One region of the Enterococcus sp. S86.2 genome, then DNA from elsewhere that is predicted to be linked to it. Evidence: predicted binding sites of a transcription regulator. Region 1 holds the regulator's gene; each other region holds the start of a gene.
The links. The regulator HrcA, encoded in region 1, represses chaperone genes, less so after heat shock. The targets are predictions, from matches to a motif close to TTAGCACTCNNNNNNNNNGAGTGCTAA.

Region 1 (4,948 bases):
TTGGTTAAAAACCCGCCATTTTTCCACGAAGGAATTTACTTGTGGTAAGATAGACGAGAAAATGAAACGATTACTAAAAAAGTAATGTTAATTGAGAGGAATTAAACCATGCAACAAATGAAAAAACCAAAGGACGCGGCAATATCAGCCTATATCCACATTCCCTTTTGTGAACATATCTGTTATTATTGCGATTTTAATAAGGTCTTTTTAGAAGGGCAGCCTGTCGATGAGTACATCGCTTGTCTTTTAAAAGAAATGAAACTTACGCTAGAAAAAAATCCCATAAAAAAAAGTCCAACTTTATACGTTGGAGGTGGAACACCAACTTCACTTTCAGCTGGCCAACTAGATACCCTTTTAAGGGGAATTAATGATCTTTTCCCAATGGAGACTGTTACTGAATTTACCGTGGAAGCAAATCCTGGTGATTTGACTTTAGACAAATTACAAGTGATGAAAGATCACAGTGTGAACCGTCTTTCTATGGGCGTGCAAACATTTGACGATGTTTTGCTAAAAAAGATTGGACGTAAACATACGGCTAAAGACGTCTATGACACGATGGACTTCTTAGAAAAAGCAGATTTTCAAAATGTTTCGATTGATTTGATTTATGCGCTTCCGGGTCAAACATTAGCAAGTTTTCGCGATACCTTAAAACGGGCAATTGAATTAGATTTACCCCATTACTCGTTGTATTCCTTGATTTTAGAAAACAAGACGATGTTTATGAACTGGGTGAGACAAGGGCGCTTGGAGATGCCGGATCAAGAAATTGAAGGTCAGATGTTTGAAGAAACGATGTTAGCTATGCATGATACCGGAAAATTTCAGTATGAAATTAGTAATTTTGCTAAGCCAGGATTTGAATCCCAACATAATTTAGTTTATTGGAATAATGAACACTACTTTGGTTTTGGCGCTGGAGCAAGTGGCTATCTAGGAAAAACGCGTTATAAAAATTTTGGTCCAATTCAACACTATTTAAAACCATTGAAAAACGATCAACTTCCTATTTATGAAACAGAAGAGTTAAGTCGCAATAACCAAATGGAAGAAGAAATGTTTTTGGGATTACGTAAAAAAGCTGGTATTTCTAAAGCTCATTTTGCAGAAAAATTTGGGCAAGAGCTGACGGCTGTTTACGGAAATGTTTTGGCAGATTTGGTAAGCAAACAATGGTTGCTTGAAACAAAGGACAATGTCAGGCTCACTGAAAAAGGGTTATTGATTGGAAATGAAATTTTTGAGAAGTTTTTATTAGATTGATTTTCTAAATTGATGTAAGCCTTGATATGATTGAAAAAAACGATTAGCACTCTATATCAAAGAGTGCTAATTTTTTGTTGCTTAATTCTTGACATTAAACTTTCTTGTGGTATATTAATATGTGTTAGCACTTAGATAGACGGAGTGCTAAATACGAGGTGATGAATATGTTGACAAAAAGACAACAAGATATTCTGCGTCTCATTATCCAACATTATACGAAGACCGGCTTGCCGGTGGGTTCTAAGTCTTTAATGGCAGCAGGAATTAATGCTAGTTCAGCAACGATCCGCAATGATATGAAAGCTTTAGAAGAAGCAGGTCTCTTACAAAAGACGCATTCTTCTTCTGGTCGTATTCCTTCGATGGTGGGTTACCGTTATTACGTTGACCATCTTTTAAAGCCTACTCGTGTAGCAAAAACGGATATGCAAGTAATCAAGCGGTCTTTTGGAAAAGAATTTCATGAGATTAACGATATTATTCAACAATCTGCTGAAATTTTATCCAATTTAACCAGCTATACTGCCTTGTCCTTGGGTCCGGATATGAAGGATAGACGTCTGACCGGTTTTCGAATTGTCCCGTTAAATAGTCGTCAAGTGATTGCGATTATCGTAACGGATCAAGGCAATGTTGAAAGTCAAGTCTTTGCCTTGCCGCAAAGTGTCAGCGGAGCTGACTTGGAAAAGATGGTACGGATCATCAACGACAAATTAGTGGGTGAGCCGTTACTAACGGTTTACCAACGTCTGCGTACTGAGATTCCGATGATCTTGCATAAATACTTTCAAACAACAGAAGGTATTTTAGATTTATTTGATTTAATGTTGGGTCAAGTTTTTGAAGAAAAGGTCTTTGTCGGCGGTCGCATGAATATGATTGATTTTGAACCTGCTACTGATGTGGATCAGTTCAAATCAATTTACCGCTTTATGAAAGACCCTGAAGAGTTGATGCAGCTTTTAATTCCACCAACAGATAACATTGATATTCGTATTGGTGATGAGTTGGGCAATGACTTATTTCATAATATGAGCTTAATTCAAGCCAGTTATGATATTTCTGGTCATGGTAAAGGTGTGATTGCATTATTAGGTCCTGCAAGTATGCAGTATTCTAAAATGTTTGGTTTACTTGATGTGTTTTCCAGAGAACTAGCCGAGAAATTGGCGGAGTATTATCGTTCGCTCGACGCAACAAGTTAAAAAAAGAAATTTGCGTAGAAAGGTGGCAAGTTCAGTGTCAGAAAAAGATCAAGAATTAAAAGATCAAGAGGTAGCGGAAGCTACTGAACAAAAAGATTTGGAACAAGAATCTGTCACAGATGAATTAACTGAACTGACAGCAAAAATTGATGAAATGGACGACCAATTATTACGGGCAAAAGCAGAAATTGCGAATATTACCAATCGTAACCGTAATGAAAGAGAACTTTTACAACGTTATCGTTCACAAGACTTAGCAAAAAAACTATTACCGGCTATTGACAATTTGGAGCGAGCAATGGCAACAGATGTCTCGGATGAACAAGGCATTAATTTGAAAAAAGGTGTTGAAATGACCTTAGCTAGTTTGCAACAAGCTTTAAAAGAAGAAGGAATTGAAGAGATTGCTGCTGAAGGCGAAGCTTTTGATCCCAACTTCCATCAAGGTGTGCAAACTGTTGAAGCAAGTGATGATGCACCTGCCAATACAATTGTGCAGGTACTACAAAAAGGCTACAAGTTACACGATCGCGTCTTACGACCAAGTATGGTTATTGTAGCCCAATAAATTTTAAAAAAATTACGAGTAACTATTAAAGGAGCGTTTTATTATGAGTAAAATTATTGGTATTGACTTAGGTACAACAAACTCTGCAGTCGCAGTCCTAGAAGGCGGCGAAGCAAAAATTATTGCAAACCCAGAAGGTAACCGAACAACTCCTTCTGTTGTATCATTTAAAAATGGCGAAATTCAAGTTGGGGAAGTAGCAAAACGTCAAGCTGTAACCAACCCAAATACTGTTTCTTCTATTAAACGCCACATGGGCGAAGCAGGCTACAAAGTTGAAGTAGAAGGAAAATCTTATACACCACAAGAAATTTCAGCAATGGTATTACAATACATTAAAGGCTTTGCAGAAGACTACTTAGGTGAAAAAGTAGAAAAAGCTGTTATTACAGTTCCTGCATACTTTAACGATGCACAACGTCAAGCAACTAAAGACGCTGGTAAAATTGCCGGTCTTGAAGTAGAACGGATTGTCAATGAACCAACCGCCGCTGCTTTAGCATATGGCTTGGATAAAACAGATCGTGATGAAAAAATCTTAGTCTTTGACCTTGGTGGTGGTACTTTTGACGTATCAATCTTGGAATTAGGCGATGGTGTCTTTGACGTATTATCAACTGCTGGGGATAACCATTTAGGTGGGGATGACTTTGACAATAAAATCATCGATCACATGGTAGCAGAATTCAAAAAAGACAACGGCATCGATCTTTCAAATGACAAAATGGCAATGCAACGTTTGAAAGATGCTGCAGAAAAAGCCAAAAAAGACTTATCTGGTGTGACAAGTACACAAATCAGCTTACCATTTATCACTGCAGGAGACGCTGGTCCTTTGCACTTAGAAATGACATTAACACGAGCAAAATTTGATGAATTGACAGCTGACTTAGTTGAACGGACTAAAGTACCAGTTCGCCAAGCGCTAAAAGATGCTGGTTTATCACAATCAGAAGTAGACGAAGTAATTTTAGTAGGTGGTTCAACTCGTATTCCTGCGGTTGTTGAAGCAGTTCGCAAAGAAACTGGTAAAGAACCAAACAAATCTGTTAACCCAGATGAAGTTGTAGCAATGGGTGCTGCTATTCAAGGTGGTGTTATTACAGGTGATGTTAAAGATGTTGTCTTACTAGATGTAACCCCATTATCATTAGGTATTGAAACAATGGGTGGAGTCTTTACAAAATTAATTGACCGCAATACAACCATTCCAACGAGCAAATCACAAGTATTCTCAACTGCCGCAGATAACCAACCTGCTGTTGATATTCATGTGTTGCAAGGTGAACGTCCAATGGCTGCAGACAACAAAACATTAGGTCGTTTCCAATTGACAGATATTCCAGCTGCACCTCGTGGTATTCCTCAAATCGAAGTAACATTTGATATTGATAAAAACGGGATTGTAAATGTATCTGCTAAAGACTTAGGTACACAAAAAGAACAAAAAATTACGATTAAATCTTCATCAGGTTTATCAGACGACGAAATCGAACGCATGGTAAAAGATGCAGAAGCAAATGCGGAAGCTGATAAAGCACGTAAAGAAGAAGTTGACTTGCGCAATGATGTAGATGCTTTATTATTCTCTGTTGATAAAACATTAAAAGAATTAGAAGGTAAAGTTGACGCAGATGAAGTGAAAAAAGCAGAAGATGCGCGGGATGAATTAAAAGCTGCTGTTGAAGCTAATAATTTAGAAGATATGAAAGCAAAACGCGATGCGTTAAACGAAATCGTCCAAAATTTAACAGTTAAATTATACGAACAAGCAGCACAACAACAAGCTGATGCTGACCCAACACAAGCACAAGGTGGCGCTGATGACGTTGTCGATGCTGATTTTGAAGAAGTTGACGGCGACGATAAATAATTTTGTAAAAGTGAAATAGTTCGCTGT
Region 2 (4,948 bases), 510 kb from region 1:
ATAAAAGAAGGATATTATTTGGCTGCGGTACCAACAAATATGAATGAAGCTGTCAATACTGCTAAGGAAAAAAACGGTGCAGCCTTCAACAGCGGGACAAACTTTGTTGGAGAAAATCACAGTCAATTCATTTATACGCCGAGTACGAATTTTTATATTAAAGATAGTAAAGAAACCAAAGAGAATGTGGATTCTTTTTTGAAGGATTCAAATGAAGTTTTATTTGGACAAGAATACATGTATGTCCCCCATGAGTCGTTAACAGATCCAGAATATCCAGAAATTATTTGTGCCCAAAGCTTTGAAGGTATTCCTTTTTATGATGACACAAGTAAAATGGAAATTATCTTAGAAGAAAATGACGGTCTACTGCGTGTTTCTCGTTATATGCAAACCCATCTGTCTGCAATTGAAAAACTACGGGAAAAGATGGGCTTATACAGTGAAAAAGATGCTGTCAATACGCTTTACATCAATAACAAACTACCAGCAAAATCCAAAATTTTGTGGCGCCAGCTGTCTTATGTGATGATTTTACAAGTTCGAGGTAAAAATGTTTATGTGCCTGCCTGGTTAGTAGCTGTGGAAACTGGTAAAAATAATGTTCAAATTGAAACAGTGAACGCCTTTACAAATCGTATTATTACAAATAATACGTTGCAAAAGGTGGAAAATACCAATTAAGGTATGTATAATAAAAATCGTTTAGAAGGTGAGGTTGTAAATTTCAATCACGCTTTAGTTTAGTTGAAGGGAAGTCTAGCAGATGGCAGAAGCTGCTTTAAAAATTAGTGTGTTAGCCAGTGGTAGTTCTGGTAATTCTTTATATATTGAAAGCGGAAAAAAACGACTGCTAGTTGATGCCGGTCTTTCTGGCAAAAAAATTACATCTTTATTAGCAGAAGTAGGTAAAGATCCAGCGGACTTAGATGCAATACTAGTTACCCATGAACATCGCGATCACATTCATGGTGTGGGAGTATTGGCTAGAAAATATGGTCTGGATGTTTACGCCAATGAAGGAACTTGGCAAGCAATGGATGGTATGCTAGGTAAAATTGATGTCGCGCAAAAGCATATTTTTGAAATGGGGAAGGTTCTAACCTTTGGGGATATGGACGTTGAAAGTTTTGGCGTTTCTCACGATGCAGCGGCACCGCAATTTTATCGTTTTCACAAAGACGGCAAATCTTTTGTAATGTTGACAGATACTGGTTATTGCAGTGATCATGTTCGTGGGATTATTCGCGATGCAGATGCATATTTAGTGGAAAGTAACCACGATTTGGAAATGTTGCGGATGGGACCTTATCCTTGGAGTTTAAAACAACGAATTTTAGGGGATCAAGGCCATTTGTCAAATGAAGATGGTGCACTGGTTATGACAGATATCATCGGAGATAGCACGAAGAGAATTTACTTGGGGCATTTAAGTAAAGAAAACAATATGAAAGAGCTCGCCCATTTAACGATGAAAAATATTTTGAAAGAACATGATTTAGGTGTGGATTATAACTTTAAAATTTACGATACAGACCCAGATCAAGCCAGTGAATTGTTTGCAATTTAAGTATTGATATGAAAAAAGTCGTGAATAAACGACAGTTATATGTAAAAAAGCGGGGACAAAAATTTTGTCTCCGCTTTTTTATTGCTAAAGAGTAGATCAAGTTTATGAAGCTTTTTAAGGGTCTAGCTTCATGAACTAACTCTTAGCGACAATAAGTCAAAATCTTGAGAAATTTGAAGAGCAATTTATCAAGATTCTATCTTATTGCTAAAGAGTAGATCAAGTTCATGCCGCTTTTTTTGGGGTCTAGCTTCATGGGCTGACGCTTTTAGGAATAAGGCGATATTTTCAAAAATTTGCGGAATGATTTCTAAAATTTCCGCGGAAATTTTTGAGAGCAAAGGGCGTTAGCGAAGTTTTTTTAATAATTTGTACTATCGCCAGCAATACTGATGTGAATATTTTTTTGTGGCTGTTTGATTAAATCCATAACACCCTTCGCATAATCCGCCATGCTGACTTCACTTTTTCCAGCACTATCTTTTTCCAAGATATCTTCGTTGATTTGGTATTTACCAGTAAAAGGGGCATCATAGATAAAGTTTGCGGCAGGTGATACATAAGTCCAAACAACATCAGGAAATTCTTTTAACTCAGCCAATGATTGGGCCATATTTGACGCCGTTGGATGAATGGGAGAGCTGGCTGGAATGGTATCTAGCAAGCGTTTTGTTCGCTCTGTATTCAAATACAAAGAAGAAGCGCCGCCGACTACAATTAACCAGACAGATGTTTTCCGCAAAATTTTAGCTAAATGAAGCAAGCTTGTTTTATGCATTTCTTCTCGTCCGTGGGGTGCGTTAAAAGCATCAATCACAATATCAAAATCAGAGAGATCAGCAGTTGTTAAATCAAAAAGATCTTTTTTTAGCACGGGCACAGCTACTTGCAATTTTTCAGGGCTACGAACGATCGCTGTAACATCATAATGATCGTCTAATGCCGCTTTTAGTAGATGACTGCCGACATGACCTGTGGCTCCAATAATTCCAATTTTCATCAAAACGCCTCCTTAAAAATAAAAAAAACACTACATCCTTTATTTTAGCGGTTAGCTACTTTTTTTGCTAAAAAAAAGCCTGTTAAAATAAAGGATTAAAGTGTAAAGCGCAATACTTGAATAAGCAATACTAAAATATTAGCACCGCAATGACTAAGGATGGCCGTTTTAATTGAACCTGTCTTGACGTAAATAAAGGATAAAAAGCAACCTAAAATAAAGTAGACTAAAATATCACTATCGGTGTGAACTAGCGCAAACGTTGCTGCACTAAATAAAATTGCCAAAGGTAAAGAAAAATATTCACCAAAAAAGCCAATACAAGCCCGTCTAAAAACGAGTTCTTCCATAATGGGACCACAGATAGTGGCTATAACTGCAAAAATAGGCCGCTGCCACAAAACTTCCATCATATTGAGACTGCGATTAAAATTATTTTTTATACTAAAAAAAGTTTCGATATAGCCAGTGATGCCGATTAATAAGACGGTCAATAAAATACCAATCAGTCCGGTGAGAATAATTTTTTTTCGACTCATCGGATTTTTTTCGAAGGATAAAGGCGGAACTTTTTGGTATAAAAAAATTAGAACACCAGTGCCGATTAAATAAGATAAACCAGCAGTGAGAGTCTCACCGTTGTTTATTTTAATAATAGCAGGAATTAAAAAAACGAAAGCATAACATAAAATTGATGAAAAGCTATATTTAATTTGTGACATTTAACTACTCCTTTAGTTGTCTAATAAAAGTATACCTGAATCATTTTCGCAAGACAATTACTTCGGAAAATAGGCAAAATTTCTTCAATAAAAAAACAAGGGAAAAAACTTGCATTGTGGGGGTAAAATGAGTAATATAGTTCTTGTAGGTTAGCACTCAACTATTGAGAGTGCTAATACATGAAAATTGATGGAGGGATTTATCGTGTTAAAACCATTAGGTGATCGCGTGATCATTGAAGTCGCAAAAGAAGAAGAAAAATCTGTAGGCGGAATCGTGTTAGCATCAGCTGCACAAGAAAAACCACAAACAGGTACAGTTATCGCTGTTGGTGAAGGCCGCTTTTTAGAAAATGGTGAAAAAGCCGCAATCCCAGTTGTTGTGGGAGACCAAGTAATGTTTGAAAAATATGCTGGTTCAGAAGTGAAATATGAAGGCAAAGAATATTTAATTGTTAATGGTAAAGATATTATCGCTATTGTGGAATAATCACACAAAAAACGTTATAAAAAAATTAAATGAGGTGTTTTAGCATGGCAAAAGATATTAAATTTGCAGAAGAAGCACGGGCCGCGATGGTGCGTGGAGTAGATAAATTAGCCGATACAGTAAAAGTAACATTAGGCCCTAAAGGTCGTAACGTTGTATTAGAAAAATCATATGGTTCACCTTTGATTACAAACGATGGTGTTACAATCGCAAAAGAAATCGAATTAGAAGATCATTTTGAAAATATGGGTGCAAAACTTGTTTCTGAAGTTGCTTCTAAAACAAATGATATTGCTGGGGATGGTACCACAACGGCTACTGTCTTAACACAAGCAATTGTCAGAGAAGGAATTAAAAACGTTACAGCTGGTGCTAACCCATTGGGTATTCGCCGTGGGATTGAACTTGCAACTAAAACAGCAGTAGCAAAATTACACAGCATTTCTTCAATCGTTGACTCTAAAGAAGCAATTGCGCAAGTAGGTGCCGTTTCTTCTGGTAGTGAACAAGTTGGGAACTACATTGCTGACGCAATGGAAAAAGTCGGAAACGATGGTGTTATCACCATTGAAGAATCAAAAGGGATTGAAACTGAACTAGACGTTGTTGAAGGGATGCAATTTGATCGTGGTTACTTATCCCAATACATGGTAACAGACAACGACAAAATGGAAGCTGTTTTAGATAATCCATACATTTTGATTACCGATAAAAAAATCTCTAACATTCAAGATATCTTGCCATTGTTGGAACAAATTTTACAACAATCAAAACCATTGTTGATTATTGCTGATGATGTTGATGGTGAAGCATTACCAACCCTTGTTTTAAATAAAATTCGTGGTACTTTCAATGTCGTTGCAGTAAAAGCTCCTGGCTTTGGCGATCGTCGTAAAGCAATGTTAGAAGATATCGCTACTTTAACAGGCGGCACAGTAATTACAGACGATTTAGGTCTTGAATTAAAAGACGCAACAATTGAAAGCTTAGGTCAAGCAAGTAAAATTGTCGTTGATAAAGACAATACAACAATCGTAGAAGGCGCTGGAGAAACAGATGCTATTGCTGCGCGCGTGCAATTAATCAAAAATCAAATTGCAGAAACGACTTCTGATTTTGATCGTGAAAAATTACAAGAACGTCTAGCGAAATTAGCTGGTGGCGTA
Region 3 (4,948 bases), 780 kb from region 1:
TGATACAGCGAGTCCGGCAAAAACATTTTTTGAACAGGCGGATATTGTAATTGACGCGACAAAAGGGAGTAAAAGTGCAGATCTTGGTCTGAAAATTTTAAAACCTGGCGGAACATACGTTGCTTTAAATGAGCTGCCAAATCCAGCAGATCGTAAAGATGGGACGTATTTAAGTTTTGCCCCTAAAAAAGAATACCAGGACCAAACTGCTTTTGAATATTTGCTAAATGCTTATGGGGATGGCAAATTGGTTGTTAATATTGCAGAAGTTTTGCCTTTTGAATTGCGCAGCGTCATTTTGGCTCACGAAAAAATTGCGGGTCATCCAGCTGCTGGCAAAATTGTTATCGCCCAATCCTAAATGATAAAAGGGAACTCTTTTAATTAAAAAAAGAAAGCAGCACAAGTAATCTAACAAATTGAATTTTTGGTGACTATAATAAAAGGTAAACAAAAAAAGAATTGAGACAAAAGTCTCAATTCTTTTTTTTATCAATTATTTTGTCACCATAATTTCGTCAATCAAACCGTATTCTTTCGCTTGTTCAGCGGTCATAAAGTTATCACGATCAGTATCTTTTTCAATGACTTCTAGTGGTTGACCTGTGCGTTCGGCTAAGATATGGTTCAAACGATCACGGGTTTGTAAGATGTGACGCGCTGCAATTTCGATTTCAGTTGCTTGGCCTTGTGCACCACCTAATGGTTGGTGAATCATGATTTCGGCATTTGGCAAAGCAAAACGTTTGCCTTTTTCGCCAGCTGTTAATAAAAATGAGCCCATTGAAGCAGCCATGCCCATTACAATTGTTTGCACATCGGCTTTAACAAAGTTCATTGTATCGTAAATTGCCATCCCAGCTGTTACGCTACCACCGGGTGAGTTGATGTATACATAGATATCTTTTTCAGAATCTTGTGCGTCCAAGAAAAGTAATTGGGCGATGATTGAGTTTGCTAAGTCGTCAGTAACTTGACCGCTTAGCATAATAATGCGGTCTTTTAATAAACGTGAGTAGATGTCATACGCTCTTTCGCCGCGGGATGATTGTTCAATGACTGTTGGAATTAAATTCATAATGTAAAGTCCTCCTTTAATCAAATCGACGTTAATTATTGTACGTCTCAAGTTTAGCACATTTAAGCGATAACCTCTAAAAAGAAGTATAACCAATAGGTCAAAATAGGTCAAATGAAAAACTCGGAGAATGAATATTTTTTTGCTAACAAAAATAGCAGATCAAAATAGATAACAAAAGGGTGGCTAAAAACAGTTAAAAAATGCGAATCCCACAGAAGTTATGCTAAAATAAAAGACAAGAGAATTTAAGGAGGAAAAATATGATAGCAGTAGCAGCAGCCGGTTTTTTTGGTGTTTTGGTGGGTGCTTTAATCGTTACCATTGCTTTTAATTTACGTATTCGTTATGACGAGAAAAAAGAGCAAAAACGACGAACTTTGGAACACAAAGTAAAAGAAATTGAAACCTTAAACCAATTAAATAAAAAAATCAATGAAATTTTACAAAAGCGTAGCGTCTTAATGGAAGAATATGTCAGCTTTGATGCCTTTGATGATTGTTATATCACAATTGATGACTATGCTTACTTGCAATCATTTGCAGCTCAAAATAATTTTTATTTACCAAACTATATTTTAGAAGAGTTTTTCAAAAATATTGCGCAACGAAAAGTTATTTTGTCACCAGATGAAACGATTAAAGTTGGAGGTTACGCTTATAAGGGTGGTCGTGTGATTATGGAGCATTTTTCCGACGATTTAACAGAATTGATCAATGAAAGAAAAACAGAGTTAAAGCGACTTTCAGATAGTACGTTGACCTATTTTAGCGCGTAATAATTTTAAAAAAAGATGAGAAGCTGATGCAAGGTGTCTTCTCATCTTTTTTGCGGTATTTATTTCATGTTAGAGTAGCTGTCTGGTACATAAAATACAGATAGAAGTGGTACAATTACTAATGAAGAAAAAGATAAGGAGGCAACGGTGATGACACAAATCGTAGCCCATCGCGGTGCCAGTGGTAGCCGACCGGAAAATACACTACCTTCTTTTGCCGAAGCAGTGCGGGCAGATAGTGACGTGATTGAGTTAGATGTTCATTTGTCAAAAGACGGTCACCTAATTGTGATGCATGATGAAGACGTTGAGCGAACGACAAATGGAAAAGGCTTGATTCGAGAAAAAAACCTGGCTGAAATAAAAAAATTAAATGCCGGTAGTTGGTTTTCTGAAAGCTATCAAAATACTAAAGTACCAACCTTAAAAGAAGTGTTGGATTTATTAGTCATGCGCAATTTCCGAGGAGTATTGTTAATTGAACTAAAAACCGATCACTACCATTATCCTGAAATCGAAATGAAAACAGCTACTTTAATGACAAGTCGTCTTTGGCCTTTTAAACATTGGTATTGTAGTTTTAATATTGATTCCTTAGATATTATTCATAAATTAGAACCTGACACACAACTAGATTTGATTTTAAGCACCAGTGATAAAAAGGTACTTCAAGCACTGGACCGGCCATATATTGAAGGTATCCATCCTAAAATCGACTGGGTTTTGAAAAATAAAGCAACGTTACCTGATTTACCATTAGCCGTGCGTCCTTGGACGATTGATGATGAAACCCTAGTGAAAGAATGTGTTGCGTTAAATACGGCAGGAATTATTACCAATTTCCCAGAAAAAGTACAGCAATATGTAAAAAATGCACGAAATAAGCCAAATAAATGAGGATAAAAATGAAAGTATTAGTGATTGCAGGGCCAACTGGTGTGGGAAAAACAGCACTAAGTATTAAGCTAGCCCAAAAATTCAATGGTGAGATTATTAGCGGGGATTCATTACAAGTTTATCGTCAATTGGATATTGGGACAGCCAAAGTAACCAAAAAAGAAGCCGCGGACATTCCCCATCACCTGATTGATATTTGTGATTTTACAGCAGCGTATTCAGCTGCTGATTTTCAAAAACAAGCGCGAGCAAAAATTGCGGCAATCTCAGCCAAAGGTAAACTGCCCATTGTTGTTGGCGGAACAGGTCTTTATATCCAGGCACTGCTTTATGATTATAAATTAGGCGCGCCAGAAGATTTCGGGCAACAAGGGGAGCATTTGCGACAAAAATATCAGGCTTACGCCCAAAAAGAGGGGAGAGTGGCTTTGTGGCAGCTGCTTTTAAAAAAAGATCCACTAGCCGCTGAAAAAATTCATTTTAATAATGAGCGAAAAGTCATCCGTGCATTAGAAGTCTTTGATTTAACCGGTCATAGCATTACAAAACCTAAAGATGAACCGCAAAAGCTTTACGATGATTTTTTAATCGCTTTAACCACAGAGCGAAAGGTGCTTTATGAGCGTATTAATCAGCGGGTAGAGTTGATGTTTGCTGCTGGATTAGCAAAAGAAGCAACCCTTTTAGAAGATTATGAAGATGTCCAAGCGGCAAAAGGGATTGGTTACCGCGAATTTTTCCCTTATTTTAAAAGTGAAATTAGTCTTGATGAGGTGAAAGAGGCAATTAAATTAGATTCAAGACGTTACGCAAAACGACAATTAACGTGGTTTCGTAACCGAATGGAAGTGACAACTTGGGTCGATTTGATTACGCAACCAGAAGCAATTGAAGCTTTGCAGCAGAAAATACAAGCGTGGTTGGAGGAGTAGCATGGAACAAGAAAAAGTTATTTTAGTCGGGGTAGAAACCGAAGAGACTTGGAAAAATTTTGGTGAATCTATGCAAGAATTAAAAGGTTTGACCAAAACGGCTAAAGGAGAAGTTTGTTTTTCGTTAATTCAAAAACGGCCCCAAGTGGATCGTCAAACAATTATCGGAAAAGGAAAATTGACGGAATTAAAAAATTTAGTCGGAAGTTATGAAGCAGATTTGGTAATTTTCAACCATGAACTGACACCACGTCAAAGCCAAACTATTGCCGATTTTGTGGCAGTGCCAGTTATTGATCGCGTGCAGTTAATTTTAGATATTTTTGCTTTGCGGGCACGATCTAAGGCGGGGAAACTGCAAGTAGAATTAGCGCAATTAGAATATTTATTGCCCCGTTTAGTGGGCCAAGGTAAATATTTATCTCGCTTAGGTGGAGGGATTGGTACAAGAGGGCCTGGTGAAACCAAGTTAGAAACAGATCGACGCCATATTCGTAATAAGATAACAGCGATTAAGCGAGAATTAAAAGACGTGGCGGCCCATCGGGAACGTACGCGTCAAAGAAGAAAAAACAATCGCTTTCAAATTGGTTTAATTGGTTATACCAACGCTGGCAAGTCCACGATTATGAATGTATTAACAGAAGCAAAAACTTATGAACAAGATGAACTTTTTGCAACATTAGATCCTTTGACAAAACGCTGGAAATTGCCGGAAGGTTTTGAGGTTACGTTAACGGATACGGTTGGTTTTATTCAAGATTTACCAACGCAGTTGATTGATGCTTTTCACTCTACGTTAGAGGAAAGTCGCGATATGGACTTGTTGTTGCATGTTGTTGATGCCAGTTCACCTGATCGTACCCAACAAGAGCAGACGGTTTTAGAGCTGATGAAAGAATTGGATTTTGATAAAACCCCGATTTTAACGGTCTACAATAAGGCTGACAAAATTGATAAAGCACAATTTGTGCCAACCCTATTTCCCAACGTATTAATTTCAGCTAAGAGTAGCCGCAGTAAAGCTGAATTGACTTCGGCTGTGCGCTTGCAACTGATGGAAAACTTAGAACCTTACAATGTTTATTTAAAACAAAATGAAGGGAAATTACTGGCACAACTGAAAAGTGAAACGTTACTGGTGCATGAAGAGTTTTTGCCAGAATCAGAAAAATACTTGGTCAAAGGTTTTGCATTACCTGAAGCCAGTGTGATAAGGAGAATGGAAGATGAATTGGACAGATGAATTTGATCCGTCTTTG

Region 2: groES (co-chaperone GroES) is a predicted target of HrcA. The motif match lies at 3,443-3,469, and genes of this name have one in related genera.
Region 3: clpP (ATP-dependent Clp endopeptidase proteolytic subunit ClpP) is a predicted target of HrcA. The motif match lies at 1,132-1,158, and genes of this name have one in related genera.

What each region holds. Positions count from the first base shown of each region.
Region 1 is NZ_CM206813.1:1,571,398-1,576,345, reverse strand. It holds gene hemW (radical SAM family heme chaperone HemW) at 109-1,272, shown strand; gene hrcA (heat-inducible transcriptional repressor HrcA) at 1,440-2,480, shown strand; gene grpE (nucleotide exchange factor GrpE) at 2,515-3,048, shown strand; gene dnaK (molecular chaperone DnaK) at 3,092-4,921, shown strand.
Region 2 is NZ_CM206813.1:2,085,111-2,090,058, reverse strand. It holds gene AC6R0T_RS09900 (two-component system regulatory protein YycI) at 1-684, shown strand, start outside; gene AC6R0T_RS09895 (MBL fold metallo-hydrolase) at 767-1,570, shown strand; gene AC6R0T_RS09890 (NAD(P)-dependent oxidoreductase) at 1,932-2,570, opposite strand; gene AC6R0T_RS09885 (CPBP family intramembrane glutamic endopeptidase) at 2,666-3,292, opposite strand; gene groES (co-chaperone GroES) at 3,498-3,782, shown strand; gene groL (chaperonin GroEL) at 3,827-4,948, shown strand, end outside.
Region 3 is NZ_CM206813.1:790,576-795,523, forward strand. It holds gene AC6R0T_RS03550 (NADP-dependent oxidoreductase) at 1-361, shown strand, start outside; gene clpP (ATP-dependent Clp endopeptidase proteolytic subunit ClpP) at 497-1,078, opposite strand; gene AC6R0T_RS03560 (hypothetical protein) at 1,345-1,857, shown strand; gene AC6R0T_RS03565 (glycerophosphodiester phosphodiesterase family protein) at 2,008-2,754, shown strand; gene miaA (tRNA (adenosine(37)-N6)-dimethylallyltransferase MiaA) at 2,763-3,686, shown strand; gene hflX (GTPase HflX) at 3,688-4,932, shown strand; gene AC6R0T_RS03580 (methionine gamma-lyase family protein) at 4,916-4,948, shown strand, end outside.